Regions from separate parts of the Pseudomonas sp. GG8 genome, predicted to be linked through region 1. Evidence: predicted binding sites of a transcription regulator. Region 1 holds the regulator's gene; each other region holds the start of a gene.
The links. The regulator sigma-54, encoded in region 1, starts transcription at its own class of promoters, with help from an activator protein. The targets are predictions, from matches to a motif close to ANTGGCATNNANNTTGCTNT.
Positions count from the first base shown of each region.

Region 2: a site for sigma-54 is predicted at 4,002-4,021, ahead of ACVBEG_RS08115 (circularly permuted type 2 ATP-grasp protein). Genes of this name have one in related genera too.
Region 3: a site for sigma-54 is predicted at 3,172-3,191, ahead of glnA (glutamate--ammonia ligase). Genes of this name have one in related genera too.

Region 1 is NZ_JBRIIP010000001.1:311,329-317,052, forward strand. It holds gene ACVBEG_RS01560 (HPr family phosphocarrier protein) at 180-452, opposite strand; gene rapZ (RNase adapter RapZ) at 469-1,326, opposite strand; gene ptsN (PTS IIA-like nitrogen regulatory protein PtsN) at 1,329-1,790, opposite strand; gene hpf (ribosome hibernation-promoting factor, HPF/YfiA family) at 1,803-2,111, opposite strand; gene ACVBEG_RS01580 (RNA polymerase factor sigma-54) at 2,192-3,688, opposite strand; gene lptB (LPS export ABC transporter ATP-binding protein) at 3,876-4,601, opposite strand; gene lptA (lipopolysaccharide transport periplasmic protein LptA) at 4,601-5,143, opposite strand; gene lptC (LPS export ABC transporter periplasmic protein LptC) at 5,130-5,702, opposite strand; gene kdsC (3-deoxy-manno-octulosonate-8-phosphatase KdsC) at 5,712-5,724, opposite strand, start outside.
Region 2 is NZ_JBRIIP010000001.1:1,656,618-1,662,341, forward strand. It holds gene speE (polyamine aminopropyltransferase) at 1-302, shown strand, start outside; gene ACVBEG_RS08100 (LTA synthase family protein) at 673-2,760, shown strand; gene ACVBEG_RS08105 (hypothetical protein) at 2,900-3,136, shown strand; gene ACVBEG_RS08110 (ribonuclease E inhibitor RraB) at 3,387-3,725, shown strand; gene ACVBEG_RS08115 (circularly permuted type 2 ATP-grasp protein) at 4,056-5,465, shown strand; gene ACVBEG_RS08120 (alpha-E domain-containing protein) at 5,478-5,724, shown strand, end outside.
Region 3 is NZ_JBRIIP010000001.1:4,930,015-4,935,738, reverse strand. It holds gene ACVBEG_RS23340 (DUF4124 domain-containing protein) at 1-277, opposite strand, end outside; gene ACVBEG_RS23335 (cupin domain-containing protein) at 307-729, opposite strand; gene ACVBEG_RS23330 (chorismate mutase) at 925-1,509, opposite strand; gene glnA (glutamate--ammonia ligase) at 1,667-3,073, opposite strand; gene thiI (tRNA uracil 4-sulfurtransferase ThiI) at 3,406-4,860, shown strand; gene typA (translational GTPase TypA) at 5,001-5,724, shown strand, end outside.

The DNA.
Region 1 (5,724 bases):
CGGTCGAGGTAGGCGCTGACTTGTCTGCGAATAAGCCCGGCACGGGCTTCCGGCAGGTTTGGGTTTGACCCGGGGTCTACAGATTTACGAAAGCTCACCTCTCGTATTCCAATCACATAGATTTTTTTAATAGCTCCAGGCCTGCCCGCGAATGAGTCAATGCGGTCCGTCGCCTGCTGTCACTCGCCTTCATCAAACCGATTGTTGATCAGCTCAATCAAGTCTTCGAGTGCTGCCTGTTCGTCTTCGCCTTCAGTATGCAGGTGGATATCGGTGCCTTTTCCTGCTGCCAGCATCATCACGGCCATGATGCTTTTGCCGTCGACCATGCTGTCGGGCGCGCGACCTACTCTGATCTGGCAGGGGAATCTTCCGGCGACGCCGACGAATTTAGCGGCGGCGCGCGCGTGCAAGCCAAGCTTGTTGATGATAGTGATTTGACGAACGGGCATCGCGATGAGGGTCCTTTCAGCTGAGGTCGCGGTGGCGGACCTGAACGTTCTTGAGGGATTGTTGCAAGACCTGACCCAGGCGCTCGGTCAGGTAGACAGAGCGGTGGTGCCCGCCGGTGCAGCCAATGGCAATAGTCACGTAGGCGCGGTTGCTGGCTGCAAAGCGTGGCAACCATTTGTTCAGGTACGCGTAGATGTCCTGGAACATCTCTTCTACATCCGGCTGTGCCGCCAAATAATCGGCTACGGGCTGGTCGAGCCCGGACAGTTCGCGCAACTCCGGCTTCCAGTAGGGATTGGGCAGGCAGCGCACATCGAATACCAGATCAGCATCTACTGGCATGCCACGTTTGAAACCAAACGACTCAACCAGAAACGCGGTGCCTGGCTCCGGCTTGTTCAGCAGGCGCAGTTTGAGCATGTCACGTAGTTGATAGAGGTTCAGGTGCGTGGTGTTGATTTTCAGATCGGCCAGATCGATGATCGGCCCAAGCAGGTTGCTCTCGTCACGTATCGCTTCGGCAAGCGAGCGGTTGGTGCTGCTCAGGGGGTGGCGACGACGGGTTTCAGAGAATCGTTTTAGCAGGGTCTCTTCATCGGCGTCGAGGTACAGCACATCGCATTGGATGTGGCGGCTGCGGACCTCTTCCAGTAATTCGGGAAAACGCGACAGATGGCTCGGCAGATTGCGCGCGTCGATGGACACGGCGACCAGCGGCTGAGCCAGTTCGGTATGAATCAGGGCACGTTCAGCCAGCTCCGGGAGCAGGCCTGCAGGCAGGTTGTCGATGCAATAGAAGCCGTTGTCTTCCAGTACATCCAGTGCTGTGCTCTTGCCGGAGCCGGATCGGCCGCTGACGATGATCATGCGCATCATTAATGGCCGTTCTGCACGTCCAGCACCACTTGATAAAGCGCTTCATCGCTTTGGGCGCTGCGTAGGCGGTCGCGCACATCGGCGCGGTCGAGCATGCTGGCTATCTGGCGCAGCAGCTCCAGGTGTTCGTCGGTGGCGGCTTCCGGGACTAGAAGGACAAAAAGCAGGTCTACAGGCCTGCCGTCGATGGCGTCAAAATCTACGGGGGTGTCGAGGTGCAGGAGGGCGCTGATGGGCATTGGGCAGCCCGCCAGCCGGCAATGCGGGATGGCGATGCCATTGCCGAAACCGGTCGAGCCGAGTTTTTCGCGGGCAATAAGGCTCGTGAGTACCAAGTCCGAATCAAGCTCCGTTTCACGGCCGATCAGTTTGGCAACTTGCTCAAGAACATTTTTTTTACTGCTGCTCGGCACGTTCACGAGTGAACGGCCGGCAGTCAGGATATTTTCAAGTCGGATCATGGGTTGTGGGTGTTAGCGAGCAGTCGCACCTTTCAGGATGTTCTGCTGCTTTTCCTTATGCTTGAGCAATTGTCGGTCCAGCTTGTCAGTGAGTAGGTCGATTGCCGCATACATGTCGTCATGTTCTGCGTTAGCGACCACCTCTCCACCGTGGATGTGCAGTGTGGCTTCGATTTTCTGTTTCAGTTTCTCGACTGCCATCGTTACCTGCACATTGGTAATCTTGTCAAAGTGCCCTTCGAGCTTCTTGAATTTGAGCTCGATGTATTCGCGCAGGGGCTTGGTCACTTCCAATTGGTGTCCACTGATGTTGACTTGCATACAGCGTCTCCTTCGTTGCCAGTACATAAAGAGGCAGGCTTGAATGCCTACCACTGGAACGCTACGGCGTACGGCCACCCTTACATCAATCGCTTGCGTTCGCTTGAAGGTGCTATCCCAAGTGATTCGCGGTATTTAGCGACCGTGCGCCGAGCTACCTGAATGCCTTGTGCCTCCAGTAAACCAGCGATCTTGCTGTCACTCAACGGCTTTTTCTGATTTTCCGCAGCTACCAGTTTTTTGATGATCGCGCGAATGGCCGTGGACGAACACTCTCCGCCCTCTGAGGTGCTTACGTGACTGGAAAAGAAATATTTCAGTTCGTAAATACCGCGCGGGGTATGCATGAATTTTTGCGTGGTCACACGTGAAATCGTCGATTCGTGCATGCCTACCGCTTCGGCGATGTCATGCAGAACCAAGGGTTTCATGGCTTCGTCGCCATACTCAAGAAAGCCGCGCTGGTGCTCGACGATCTGCGTGGCCACTTTCATCAGCGTTTCGTTGCGGCTCTGCAGGCTCTTGATGAACCAGCGTGCCTCTTGCAACTGATTGCGCATGAAGGTGTTGTCAGCGCTGGTGTCGGCCCTGCGGACGAACCCTGCGTATTGGGGGTTGACCCGCAGACGGGGCACGGACTCTTGATTGAGCTCTACCAGCCAGCGCTCGTTGTCTTTGCGCACGATCACGTCGGGCACAACGTATTCGGCCTCGCTCGACTCGATCTGCGAGCCTGGGCGCGGGTTGAGGCTCTGCACCAGTTCAATGACCTGGCGCAGTTCGTCTTCCTTGAGCTTCATGCGCCGCATCAGCTGAGCGTAGTCGCGGCTGCCAAGCAGGTCGATGAAGTCTCCGACCAAGCGTTGTGCCTCGGCCAGCCAGCGAGTCTTCGCGGGGAGCTGACGCAATTGCAGTGACAGGCATTCGCTCAGGTTGCGAGCGCCGATACCCGCGGGTTCGAATTGCTGGATACGGTGCAGTACTGCTTCGATTTCATCCAGTTCGACATCCATTTCCGGGTCGAAGGCATCGAGGATTTCCTCAAGCGACTCGTCCAGGTAGCCCTGATTGTTGATGCAGTCGATCAGCGTGACGGCGATCAACCGATCAGTATCGGACATGGGGGCCAGATTCAATTGCCACAACAGATGGCTTTGCAGGCTCTCGCCGGCCGATGTGCGAGTGGTGAAGTCCCATTCGTCATCGTCGTTGTTGCTGCTGGGCAGGCTGCTGGCACTGGTCTGATACACGTCATCCCAAGCGGTATCAACGGGCAGCTCGTTGGGGATGCGGTCGTTCCAGTCGCCTTCTTCCAGGTTGTCCACCGTCGGGGCGGGCTCCTGGTAGGTAGGTTCCTGTACGTCAGGATTGGGTTTCTCTATGTTGTCGGCCAACGGATCGGCATTGTCGAAGTCGTCGCCTTCTTCCTGGCGTTCCAGCATAGGGTTCGACTCCAACGCTTCCTGGATTTCCTGTTGAAGGTCCAGGGTCGACAATTGGAGGAGGCGGATGGCCTGTTGCAGCTGCGGTGTCATCGTCAGCTGCTGGCCCATTCTCAGGACTAGCGATGGTTTCATGGCAGGGGCTTAACACCTTATTTCGCCGGCGCACATGCGCCATCCACTACAGGGCGCCGAAGCGCCAACTTAAGCAAATTATATGCCTGAAACCTAAGTGTTTGCCTAGAGCGTGATGACAATTAATGTTCTTGTCAGCACTGCACCCTAGCGTCCGTCGCCGATGAAGAGCGAAACACCGCAGAGCTTACAGGCGGAACTCATGGCCGAGGTAAACCTCTTTAACCAGTTGGTTAGCCAGAATGGTTTCTGAATCACCCTCAGCGATCAGTTGCCCGTCGTTGACGATGTAAGCGGTTTCACAAATATCCAGGGTGTCACGTACGTTGTGATCGGTGATCAGTACGCCGATGCCCTTGGCTTTCAAGTGATAAATGATTTGCTTGATATCGCCGACGGAAATGGGGTCGACACCGGCAAACGGTTCATCGAGCAAGATGAATTTTGGCGAAGTCGCCAGGGCGCGAGCGATTTCCACACGACGGCGTTCACCGCCGGACAGGCTCATGCCCAGGTTGTCGCGTATGTGGCTGATGTGGAACTCCTGCAGCAGGCTTTCCAGCTCCTTGCGACGCGCTGTACGGTCGAGTTCCTTGCGGGTCTCGAGGATCGCCATGATGTTATCGGCAACCGACAGTTTGCGAAAAATCGAGGCTTCCTGCGGCAGATAGCCGATCCCGGCGCGTGCGCGACCGTGCATGGGTTGATGGCTGACGTCTTGATCGTCGATCAAGACGCGACCCTGATCGGCCTGGACCAAACCTACGATCATGTAGAAACAGGTGGTTTTGCCAGCACCGTTAGGGCCAAGCAGCCCCACGATTTGCCCGCTCTCGATCGAGAGACTGACATCGCGCACAACCTGGCGACCCTTATAGCTTTTAGCCAGATGCTGGGCTTTAAGCGTCGCCATTACGGAGCCTTCTGCGGTGCGGGTTTGTTTTTCGGCTGGATGACCATGTCGATCCGCGGACGTGGTGCCGTCACCTTGGCTCCGTTGGCGCGGCCGGCATTGACGATTTGTTTCGTCGTGTCATAGACGATTTTCTCGCCTTCGGACGTATTGCCGTCGTTGATGACCTTGGCCTTGTCGATCAGGATGATCCGGTCAAGGGCGGCGAAGTACTGGATGGTCACGCCGTACGCTTGAACGATAGGCTTGTCGACGGCAGGTTTCTGTTCGTAGTAAGCAAGATTGCCAACGGCGGTAAATACGTCGACTTCACCTGTTGGCGTCCGGGTGATGGTCACGGTGTTGCCCGTGATCTTCATGGAGCCTTGGGTGATGATGACATTGCCTTTGTAGGTGGCAATGCCCTGCTTGTCATCGAGTTGCGCATCGTCAGACTGAATATGAATAGGCTGATCGCGGTCCGTCGGCAGAGCCCAGGCGCTCACGCTTCCCAGTGCTGCGCCCAAACCGAGCAAAAAAGGGAGGGTTTTAACGAGCCTCATACTGTCCTCTTACGTTGGACAGCAGGTGCATCCTGCCGTCGTTCAAATACGCTTTCATACCCGTGCCAGTGGATACGCCGCCGAAACCGTCGATTCTAACGGCTTGCTCGGTCTGCGCATATTGCTTCTGTGGGAATACAGTCATTCGACTGCTGGTAATAATCGTTGTCCGGTTTTTTTCGTCAGTGCGTGCGATACGTACTGAATCGATGAGCTCGACCTCGGTGCCGCCGGGAGAGACTTCTCCCTTCTTGCTCTGGACATGCCAGGGAAAGAGGGCGCCGCGATACAGTTGCAGATCTGGATTGGTCAGCAGGGTGATGTCGGAAATCTGCACATGTTCGACCTTGTCGGCGGTCATGTCGTATTGAAGCTTGCCGTCCGGCAGGAACTGCAGGCTGTGAGCATTCATCGCATAAAAGTCGATGGCGGCCGGGTCAACGGGTGCAACCCGCTGCTCCAGAAAGGTTTCAGGGCTGATGTTCCAGTAGCCTGCGGCCGCCAGCATCAGCGCAAGCACGCCCAGAATCAAAAACCGGCGAATCTTTTTACTCAGCATAAATGACTTCTATAAGTAGGCG
Region 2 (5,724 bases), 1.3 Mb from region 1:
CCCAGAACGGCACACCTTTCATGCAGTTGGCCGAAGTGCAGACCACTGCCGGTCGCCTGCGCAGCCTGTTCCCGGACTGGCACTTTTACCAGGCCGCGATCCCGACTTACATCGGTGGCGCCATGACCTTCGCGTGGGGCGCAACCAATACTGACTACCGCAAACTGCCTTTGGACACGTTACGTCAGCGTTTCGCCGGCAGCGGTATCGTGACGCGCTATTACAATCCTGAAATCCATATCGGTGCCTTTGCGTTGCCGCAGTATGTTTTGCAGGCAGTCAACAAGCCAAGTAACGACTGATTTTTGATGTGGAAAGTCGCCATCATTGGCGGCTTTTTATTACGTGGAATAGCGATTTAGATCGTCGTATGCAAACTCCCCGACACACAACCTTACATTTAAGTCGCTGCGCGAGACGAAATTTTCACAGCCCATTCCAGAAAATCATGCGCGGTTATTTCGCCCTGTGGCGGCCAAGACCCTTGCTTTAGAGCCGCGGGAACCTTTTTTTAGATGCGCTGTCGTTGGCGATTTGGCGCGCATCATTGGTAAACTCCACACACGATCATGAATAAATTGCCCGCCGCGCCAACCTCGCCGTCTCGAACAGCGTAGGGCGCACATGCATTTGAACTTCATTTACCCTGAATCCAACGGATCCTAGAACACCATGGCCACACAGGACGCCCTGAGTCATCAGCACGCCTCGTCGCGCTTGCTGCAACCCACCGTCAAATCGCATCTGGCTTACACGCTGCTGAGCGGCTTGGTCTTGATGGTGATGTATACCCTGCTGCGAGTCGCGCTGCTGGTCTATAACCGCGAAATGATTGGTAGCATCCCTGCGTCGACCTTTTTCGAGGCGATGGTCAATGGCCTGCGTTTCGACTTGCGCCTGACAATTTACCTGCTCATTCCTCTGGTGCTGGCGTTGTTCAGCGCCCGGGCAATGACTGGGCGTGGGTTGTTCCGGTTTTGGTTGACGATTGGCGCCAGCATCACGCTGTTCCTCGGCCTGATGGAGTTGGACTTTTACCGCGAGTTCCATCAACGCTTGAACGGGCTGGTGTTCCAGTACGTCAAGGAAGACCCGAAAACCGTGCTGAGCATGCTCTGGAACGGCTTCCCGGTGGGACGCTATCTGCTGGCCTGGGCGGCGGTTACCTGGGTACTGAGTCTGCTCTTCAAGGGCATCGACCGTCTGACTCGAACCCGTCGGCGGCTTAATGTCAGTTCGAGCAGCAACCGCTCGGTCGCACCGTGGTATCTGCGTATCGGCGTGTTCGTGGCCTGCCTGATGGTTGCCGTCGTCGCCGCTCGTGGCACCCTGCGTCAGGGCCCGCCATTACGTTGGGGGGATGCGTACACCACTGATTCGAACTTCGCCAACCAGTTGGGCCTCAATGGCACCTTATCGTTGATCTCTGCTGCCGAAGCCCTGACGTCCGACCAGCGCGCCAATATCTGGAAGGCCACGCTGCCCCAACCGTTGGCGGAACAAACCGTGCGTGACATGTTGCTGACCGCCAGTGACAAGCTGGTTGATGCCGACACCGCTGCCGTGCGCCGCGATTCCTTGCCACCCGTGGAAAAAACACTGCCGATCCGCAACGTGGTGGTGATCCTGATGGAAAGTTTCGCCGGTCATTCGGTGGGTGCTTTGGGCAGCGATGCCAACATCACGCCTTACTTCGACAAGCTGTCCAAGGAAGGCCTGCTGTTCGACCGCTTCTTCTCCAATGGCACGCATACCCACCAGGGCATGTTCGCCACCATGGCCTGCTTTCCAAACCTGCCAGGTTTTGAATACCTGATGCAAACCCCGGAAGGCAGCCACAAACTGTCCGGCCTGCCGCAGTTGCTAAGTGCCCGCAAATACGACGATGTCTATGTCTACAACGGCGATTTTGCGTGGGACAACCAATCAGGCTTCTTCAGCAACCAGGGCATGACCAACTTCATTGGCCGTAATGATTTTGTCGATCCCGTGTTCTCCGATCCAACGTGGGGTGTGTCCGATCAGGATATGTTCGACAGAGGCGCTCAGGAGCTGAAAGCACGCGAAGGTGGCAAGCCTTTCTATGCGTTGCTGCAAAGCCTGTCCAACCATACGCCGTATGCGTTGCCGGAAAACCTGCCCGTCGAGCGGGTTACCGGGCATGGCACGCTGGATGAGCATTTGACGGCCATGCGTTATGCCGACTGGGCGTTGGGGCAATTCTTCGAGAAGGCGCGCAAAGAGCCTTACTTCAAAGAAACCCTGTTCATCGTCGTCGGGGATCACGGTTTCGGTAACGATCAGCAAGTCTCCGAAATGGACCTTGGTCGCTTTAACGTACCCATGCTGATGATCGGCCCAGGCGTCCAGGAGAAATTCGGTCAGCGCAGCAGTATTGTCGGCACCCAGATTGATATCGTTCCGACCATCATGGGGCGTTTGGGTGGCGAATCGCGTAACCAATGCTGGGGTCGTGACTTGCTGAACCTGCCTGAAGGCGATAAAGGTTTTGGCGTGATCAAACCATCGGGGGGCGAGTTGACCGTCGCCCTGGTGACTGGCGATCGTATTCTGATCGAGCCCAAGGATATGGAACCTCGCGTGTACCAATATGAGCTGGGCGCCAAGCCCCACGCCGAACTGATGCCTCAACAAGCTGATTTACCACAGCTAAGGCTGAAGCTGGAAAGCTTCCTGCAAACCGCAACTAAGAGCCTGATGGAGAATACCGCGGGCGTGGTCGACAGCAAGCCGCGCTAAGCGAGCGGCGTACTAAAAAAGAGACCTTTACCGGTCTCTTTTTTTGTCCGCCCGGCAGCCAAAACAGTGGAACGAATACTGGATTTTCAGGGTCCAGATTAAGTAAGCCGCTTTCTTCGGCTTCGCTGAGGAGACATAGATGAAACAGTGGACCATTACTTATCTTGATAAAGATGGCGTCCGACAAAGCCTAGAGTTTGGCAGCGAGCAGCGTCCTGATATGGAGACAGCGGCAGACTATCTACGCGAGGTTTTGTACCCTGTGGTTGATAAACTTGATCTGAACGACCTTGACGGCCGGGCACCCGAGCCGACGGTAAAATCCCTGAAGGCACTGCACAGTGTGCAAATTATTTCGGTCACTGAAACTCCTTGAATCATACCTTTGGCCATTGCTTGATCTGCCATTTGGCACGGACGGCCGATAGGGTTACTCTGCAAATGAGGCCGAAGCTGGCTTGCTTTGGCTTCCTCCATGTCGATGCCCGGTCTACCTGATAGATCTGGCCTTGTCAGCTACATGCTTGGCTCCTGGCGACAGACTATCTGTTGCTGAGCGACCACCAATCGGCGGGTCGCGTTGGGAGTGTTGAAACTCTATCTATCGTTGCATAGGAGGACGTTTCATGAGCACAGCCTATCAAGAGGACATCAGCAGTAACGTACTGCGCCGCATGAAAGAGGGCGGTTTTGATTTCGCACGTATTCATCCCATCGAGTTTTATGCCGTTTTCCCGGATGAGGAGCGGGCACGGCAAGCGGCAGGGCAGTTTCGTGGGGAATCCTTGAACGCGCAGGTCAGCGTCCGTGATGACGGGGCATGGCATCTTCAATTGAGCAAAGTGATGTACGCCACTTATGGTGGGATCGATGATTTCGAGCAAGACTTTCAAACGGTGATCACACCGCTGGACGGTGAGGTCGAGGGGTGGGGCGTGACTCAGGAAATCAAGCGTTTTAATTAACGCCCGAGGGTGTCCCCGTTGCAATCCCCTTACCGGCTGACCTTTTGTCAGCCGGTTTTAGTTTGTAGGTTCTAACCGTTAGAGGGATTGTTGGGTGGGTTGTGAAACAAAATTACACCTGTGAAATCAACGCTGACTATGCTGGTAATAGATAGCGTTATTGAAGGACGCGTCGCAATGAGGCGTAGGTGAATAAGTTGGGGCGGTTACTGCACAGGAATGGTGCGGTTGCGTTAGGGGATTTATCCAACTGTTTGATATTAAAGCGTTTATGCCGATGGCACGGGCCTTGCGAAGGCCTTTGGTGTCCGTGGTGACAAGGAGTACGGCATGATCCGCACCTTTTATGATGAGATGTATGACGCTGGCGGTCTGGTCCGTCCGCATTATCGGGAGTTTGCCCGTTGGCTGGGTGAGACGCCGCCGGAGCTTTTGGCTCAGCGCAGACGTGAAGCCGACCTTTTGTTTCATCGTGCCGGGATTACGTTCACGCTGTATGGGGACGACCAGGGCACTGAGCGGTTGATTCCGTTCGATACGATTCCGCGCAGTATTCCTGCCAGCGAATGGCGGATTGTGGAACGCGGCTGTATTCAGCGGGTCAAGGCGTTGAACATGTTTCTCGCCGACCTGTATCACGATCAACGGATTATCAAAGCCGGGATTATTCCCGCCGAACAGGTGTTGGCCAACGAGCAATATCAGTTGGCGATGCAGGGCCTGAATCTGCACCGTGACCTTTATTCGCATATTTCCGGTGTTGACTTGGTGCGTGATGGCGACGGCACCTACTACGTGCTCGAAGACAACCTGCGCACACCCAGCGGCGTCAGTTACATGCTCGAAGATCGCAAGATGATGATGCGCCTGTTCCCGGAGCTGTTCGCCGCTCAGCGCATCGCGCCCATCGATCATTATCCGAACATGCTCCTCGATACCTTGAAAAGCTCCAGCCCCATCGACAATCCGAGCGTTGTAGTCCTGACTCCTGGCCGCTTTAACAGTGCCTTTTTCGAACACGCCTTTCTGGCGCGCGAGATGGGTGTCGAGTTGGTGGAAGGGGCCGATCTGTTCGTGCGTGATGATCGCGTCTTCATGCGCACCACTGACGGGCCTAAAGCCGTCGATGTGATCTACCGGCGTCTGGATGATGCGTTTCTCGATCCGCTGGCGTTTAACCCCGACTCAATGCTCGGCGTCCCGGGCCTGCTTTCGGCCTATCGCTCGGGCAATGTGGTGCTGGCCAATGCCATCGGGACCGGCGTAGCGGACGACAAGTCGATCTATCCCTATGTGACGGACATGATCCGTTTCTATCTGGATGAAGAGCCGATTCTGCAAAATGTGCCGACCTGGCAGTGCCGCAAACCGGAAGAGTTGTCCCACGTGCTGGCGCATCTGCCGGAACTGGTGGTCAAGGAAACCCAAGGTTCGGGTGGTTACGGCATGTTGGTTGGCCCGGCGGCTTCGGCAGCTGAAATCGAAGTGTTCCGTGCCCGCCTGAAAGCCAAGCCCCACGCGTACATCGCACAACCCACTTTATGCCTGTCGACCTGTCCGACTTTTGTCGAGAACGGCATCGCCCCACGCCATATCGACTTGCGCCCATTTGTTCTTTCCGGCCGTGAAACCCGAGTAGTCCCAGGCGGCCTTACCCGAGTAGCCCTGCGTGAAGGCTCTCTCGTGGTGAACTCGTCCCAGGGCGGCGGAACCAAAGACACCTGGGTGGTTGAGGATTAAGGATGCCTGCCAATGCTAAGTAGAACTGCCTCGGATTTATATTGGATGTCGCGTTATCTGGAGCGAGCGGAAAACCTCGCGCGGATGCTCGACGTCAGCTATTCGTTGTCACTGATGCCCCAGGATGGGCGCGGCGATGGTCTGGATGAAATGGCCATGCCGCTGTTGATTACCGGCACGCTGGACGACTATCTGGAGCGCTACGGTGAGTTGCACGCCGAACGCTTGTTGCATTTTTTCGCCCTGGATGCGACCAACC
Region 3 (5,724 bases), 4.6 Mb from region 1:
GCAGCGCTTCATCGGTCGGCAGGTCACTCAGCGTCAGCACGCCATAGGCGTCGGATGACTGACCCTGATTGGCGCTGGAGGGCGCGTTGTTTTGCTGAGCGGCAGGCTTCTTGGTATCGACACTGTTCAGTGGCGGCAACTGCACGGTTTCGCTTGGTGTGCCGTTGGGTGGTTGATTGCTGTAGGCGGGATTGCCATTGGCGTCGGTGTATTTATAAATCTGCGCCGCAGCGGGCAAGGCGATCGACAGCAGCAGAAATATAAGGCTTCGATGCATGGAATCGTCCAATGGCAATAGCACGGGTTTTAGTTGGTAGGCTCTACCGATATCGGCATACCGGGGGTGCCAGCATAGAACACAATGAGTTCGGTGGGGCTATTGCCACTGAGGCCGCGGTGAACAATGTTATTCATTTCAGGTAAAACCTGTCCGGCTGTCAATGTTACGGTTTTATCGCTATCCCGTGCCTGAACGATCAACTCGCCCGAGACTACATAACCGGCCGCCGGCATTGGGTGGGAATGCCAATCGAAGCTGCTGCCGGGTGCCATGGTTACTTTTCGAACAGTCAGTTCTGGCTGTCCTTGTGGGTATGCAACATAGGGCGTGCCGTCCCAGGACGATGAGCTCTGCAAAAGGATCTTTGAATCAATGGCTGGCTTCATCTGGGCGTTGGCCGTACCGATGAGAGTCAAGAGGCTTAGGGAGAGCAGGGCTTGTTTGATCATATTCAACTTCCTCGGTCTGCCAGGGCGAAACGCCCTGAGCGCAGCCGAGTAAACGTCATGATCAGGGGCACAAACCAGCCTTCAAGAATTGCAGAAAATGTCGGAAATACGAAGTCATGTAATGGAGGCTCAGCGTCGTATTTTCATGCTAAAGCGGGTTCTCCAGACCTGAGGGGCTAGCTGTTAGCAATCTTGTCAGCGGGGCTGCTGGGTGATGATACAAAGCTCCCCGACTGCACGTCCCAGTGCGATGTCATGGATGGCGTCGTTTGCCTGAAGCTGTCGTTGCTGGTTCAGCCAGGTCGGGCATTGTGGATCGTGCCGGTAGGGCGTGAAGGCTGCGAAGTTTTGCAGCAATCGAATTTGCAGTCGGTCGAGCTGTGGGCGGACTTGATTGACCAGGTCCGGTCTCGCTGTATTCGGCGCCTTGCCTGCCGCGTGCCAATTGGCCAGTAGCGTGTACTGCACCAGCTTGTTCGCCTCGATTTGCGCCGCCAGGAATTGACTGACTTCTTCGGGATTGAGCTTGTAGGCCGGGGCCAGCTTTGCCGCGTTGGCGATGACCTGTTGTTCGCGCAGGCTGTCCTGGATCGGTTTTCCGCTGTCCCATTTGGTGAGTGCGACCTGATCGGCGATGCTCAAGCGTTCACTGACGGTCTGGATCAAGGGCGCCAGCGAGTCGGGTGGTTGAGAGGGTGTGGGCGTATTGGCGCAGGCGCTTATGCTGACTATGGCCGCACATAGAAGAGACAAATGCGGCAGTCGATGTGAATTCGACATGGGTAGACCTCTGGCTGATTCGGCGACCTGATAAAGCCAGAGAGTTAACGCCACAGGTTGTGCTCAAAGCCAGAAACCAATTGTTAAAAAATATCAGGCATAAAAAAGGCCCCCCGAAGGAGGCCTCTATTACGTCGATGCGGCTGACGTAACTGGATTAGCAGCTGTAGTACAGCTCGTATTCCAGTGGGTGTACGAAGGTGCGTACTTTGATTTCTTCTTCGCTTTTCAGAGCGATGTAAGCGTCGATGAAGTCATCGCTGAATACGCCGCCTTTGGTCAGGAACGCACGACCTTTGTCCAGCTCTTCCAGGGCTTCTTTCAAGCTGCCGCAAACTTGTGGGATCTCTTTCGCCTCTTCAGGCGGCAGGTCGTACAGGTTTTTGTCAGCAGCGTCGCCTGGGTGGATTTTGTTCTGGATGCCGTCCAGGCCAGCCATCAACAGTGCAGCGAAGCCCAGGTACGGGTTAGCTGCTGGATCCGGGAAGCGAGCTTCGATACGGCGAGCTTTAGGGCTGGACACGTAAGGAATACGGATCGACGCGGAACGGTTGCGAGCCGAGTAGGCGAGCATTACCGGTGCTTCGAAACCTGGGACCAGACGCTTGTAGGAGTTGGTCGACGGGTTGGTGAAGCCGTTCAGTGCTTTACCGTGCTTGATGATGCCGCCGATGAAGAACAGGGCGGTATCGGACAGGCCGGCATAGCCTTCGCCTGCGAAGGTGTTCTTGCCATCTTTGGAGATGGACATGTGTACGTGCATACCTGAACCGTTGTCGCCATACAGAGGCTTAGGCATGAAGGTAGCGGTACGGCCGTAGGCATCGGCTACGTTGTGTACGCAGTATTTCAGGGTCTGAACTTCATCAGCCTTGGCAACCAGGGTGTTGAATTTCACGCCGATTTCGTTCTGACCGGCAGTCGCCACTTCGTGGTGGTGAACTTCGATGACCAGGCCCATTTCTTCCATGGCATTACACATGGAGGTACGGATTTCGTGGTCGTGGTCGAACGGTGGAACCGGGAAGTAGCCGCCTTTGATACCTGGACGGTGGCCACGGTTGCCGCCTTCCACGTCCTGGTCAGACATCCAGGAGCCTTGTTCGGAGAAGATCTTGAACATGGAACCGGAGATGTCGGACTTGAACTTCACTTCGTCGAAGATGAAGAATTCTGGTTCCGGGCCAACGAAAACAGTGTCGCCGATACCCGTGGACTTCAGGTATTCCTCAGCGCGACGGGCAATGGCGCGTGGGTCGCGGTCATAGCCTTGCATGGTCGAAGGTTCGATGATGTCGCAAACCAGGATGATGGTTGGCTCTTCGGTGAACGGGTCGAGCACGGCAGTGCTGTCGTCAGGCATAAGGATCATGTCGGACGCTTCGATGCCTTTCCAGCCCGCAATGGAGGAACCGTCGAACATTTTGCCGATTTCAAAGAAATCTTCATCCAGCGCATCGCGAGCCGGCATGGTCACGTGGTGCTGAGTGCCTTTGGTATCAGTGAAGCGCAGATCAATCCATTTAACGTCATGATCTTTGATGAGTTGAACCGACTTCGACATGGTGTCCTCCGGGTGGCTTCGGGCCACTTTAGTGGTTTGGCCCTTAGAATTGGGTGATGCCGGCGCGAATACTCTGCCAAGGCAACCTGCCTCACAAGGGAGCAAATTGCATGCCAGTGCCCCGACTTGGGTTTTTCGCGCCAAACGCAGGCATTGCGGGCATTAAAGCTGATAAATCGAAAATTTGATGCACTGATATGATGCGGATTGATGAGAGAGCGGTCTTTTTTGGTGCGTGCAATATTGGCTGTACGATAACTGGTTAAACCTTGAGCAATTTCCGCTATAATCCTGCCCCCTATTTTTCGGCTGGCACCTCGCGCGTTTTTTACATGAAACTAATCGTAAAAGTCTTCCCCGAAATCACTATCAAAAGCCGGCCGGTGCGTAAGCGTTTCATCCGCCAGTTGGCCAAAAACATCCGTACCGTGCTCCGTGATCTGGACCCGGCATTGGTGGTGGGAGGCGTGTGGGACAATCTTGAGGTCGAAACCAGGGTTAGCGAGCCGAAAGCCTTGCAGGAGATGATTGAGCGCCTGAGTTGCATGCCGGGCATCGCACATTTTTTGCAGGTCAATGAATACCCGCTAGGCGATATGGACGACATCGTCGCCAAGTGTAAAGAACACGTCGGCGCATCGTTGGCCGGCAAAATGTTTTCAGTGCGCTGCAAGCGTGCCGGCAAACACAGTTTCAGCTCCATGGATGTCGAGAAATACGTCGGTAGCCAGCTTCGCCAGCAGTGCGGCGCTGCCGGAATTTCCCTGAAAGCACCCGAAATCGAAGTGCGCATGGAAATTCGCGACCAACGGTTGTTTGTGATTCACGGTCAGCACAACAGCATCGGCGGTTATCCGCTGGGTGCGCTCGAGCAGACACTGGTGCTGATGTCCGGCGGTTTCGATTCCACGGTCGCGGCCTACCAGATCATGCGCCGTGGGCTGATGAGCCACTTCTGCTTCTTCAATCTCGGTGGTCGCGCCCACGAATTAGGGGTGATGGAAGTCGCCCATTTCTTGTGGAAGAAGTACGGTAGCTCGCAACGCGTGCTATTTGTCAGCGTCCCGTTTGAAGAAGTACTGGGAGAAATTCTCGGTAAAGTCGATAACAGTCATATGGGCGTGGTGTTGAAGCGTATGATGTTGCGCGCAGCGACCCGTATCGCTGATCGGCTCGAGATTGATGTGCTGGTAACAGGCGAGGCGATCTCTCAGGTCTCCAGCCAGACCCTGCCCAATCTGTCGCTGATCGATTCGGTCACGGAAAAGCTGGTTTTGCGTCCACTGATCGCCAGCCACAAGCAAGACATCATCGATCAGGCTTACGATATAGGCACTGCCGATTTCGCCAAGCACATGCCCGAGTATTGTGGGGTGATTTCGGTCAACCCCAAGACCCACGCCAAGCGCAACCGCGTGGAGTATGAAGAACAGCAGTTTGATATGGCGGTGCTCGAGCGTGCGCTTGAGCAAGCCAGGTTGGTGCCGATCGATCGCGTTATCGACGAATTGGGCCAGGACATTGAAATCGAGGAAGTCAGTGAAGCACTGGCCGGTCAGGTCATCGTCGACATCCGTCATCCGGATGCTCAGCATGACGAACCGCTGGAGTTGCCTGGCATTGAAATACAGACGCTGCCGTTCTATGCATTGAACAGCCGCTTCAAGGAACTGGATGAGACTCGCCAGTACCTGTTGTATTGCGACAAAGGCGTGATGAGTCGCCTGCATGCCCACCATTTGCTCAGTGAGGGGCATGCCAATGTGCGCGTTTATCGACCGAGCTAAGTGCCCGGGGCTGTTTGCCTGTGGCTTGCGTCACCGGCCCCCCGACGCCAGTCGTCAAGCCGTCATGGCTTTCGCCGACTCTACTGTTAATAGCTGCCTACAATAGGCAGCTGACCGAATCCTCTGATCGAGATACACAAGTGATCGAAAATCTACGTAACATCGCCATCATTGCTCACGTTGACCATGGTAAAACCACCCTGGTAGACAAACTCTTGCGTCAATCCGGCACCCTGGAGCGCAACGAGCTCAACGACGAGCGCGTGATGGACTCCAACGACCAGGAAAAAGAGCGCGGTATTACCATCCTGGCTAAAAACACCGCTATCAACTGGAACGGCTACCACATCAACATCGTGGATACCCCGGGCCACGCCGACTTCGGCGGCGAAGTAGAACGCGTAATGTCGATGGTTGACTCCGTTCTGCTGCTGGTTGACGCTCAAGACGGCCCTATGCCGCAAACCCGTTTCGTGACCAAGAAGGCTTTCGAAGCCGGCCTGCGTCCGATCGTGGTAATCAACAAGGTTGACCGTCCGGGCGCACGTCCGGACTGGGTTCTGGACCAGATTTTCGACCTGTTCGACAACCTGGGTGCTACCGAAGAACAACTGGACTTCCAGGTTATCTACGCTTCGGCCCTGAACGGTATTGCCGGTCTGGAACATACCGACATGGCTGAAGACATGACCCCGCTGTACCAGGCCATCGTCGACCACGTCCCGGCTCCACAAGTTGACCGTGACGGCCCGTTCCAGATGCAAATCTCGGCACTGGACTACAACAGCTTCCTGGGTGTTATCGGCGTTGGCCGTATCGCTCGTGGTCGCGTCAAGCCGAACACTCAAGTTGTGGCTATCGACA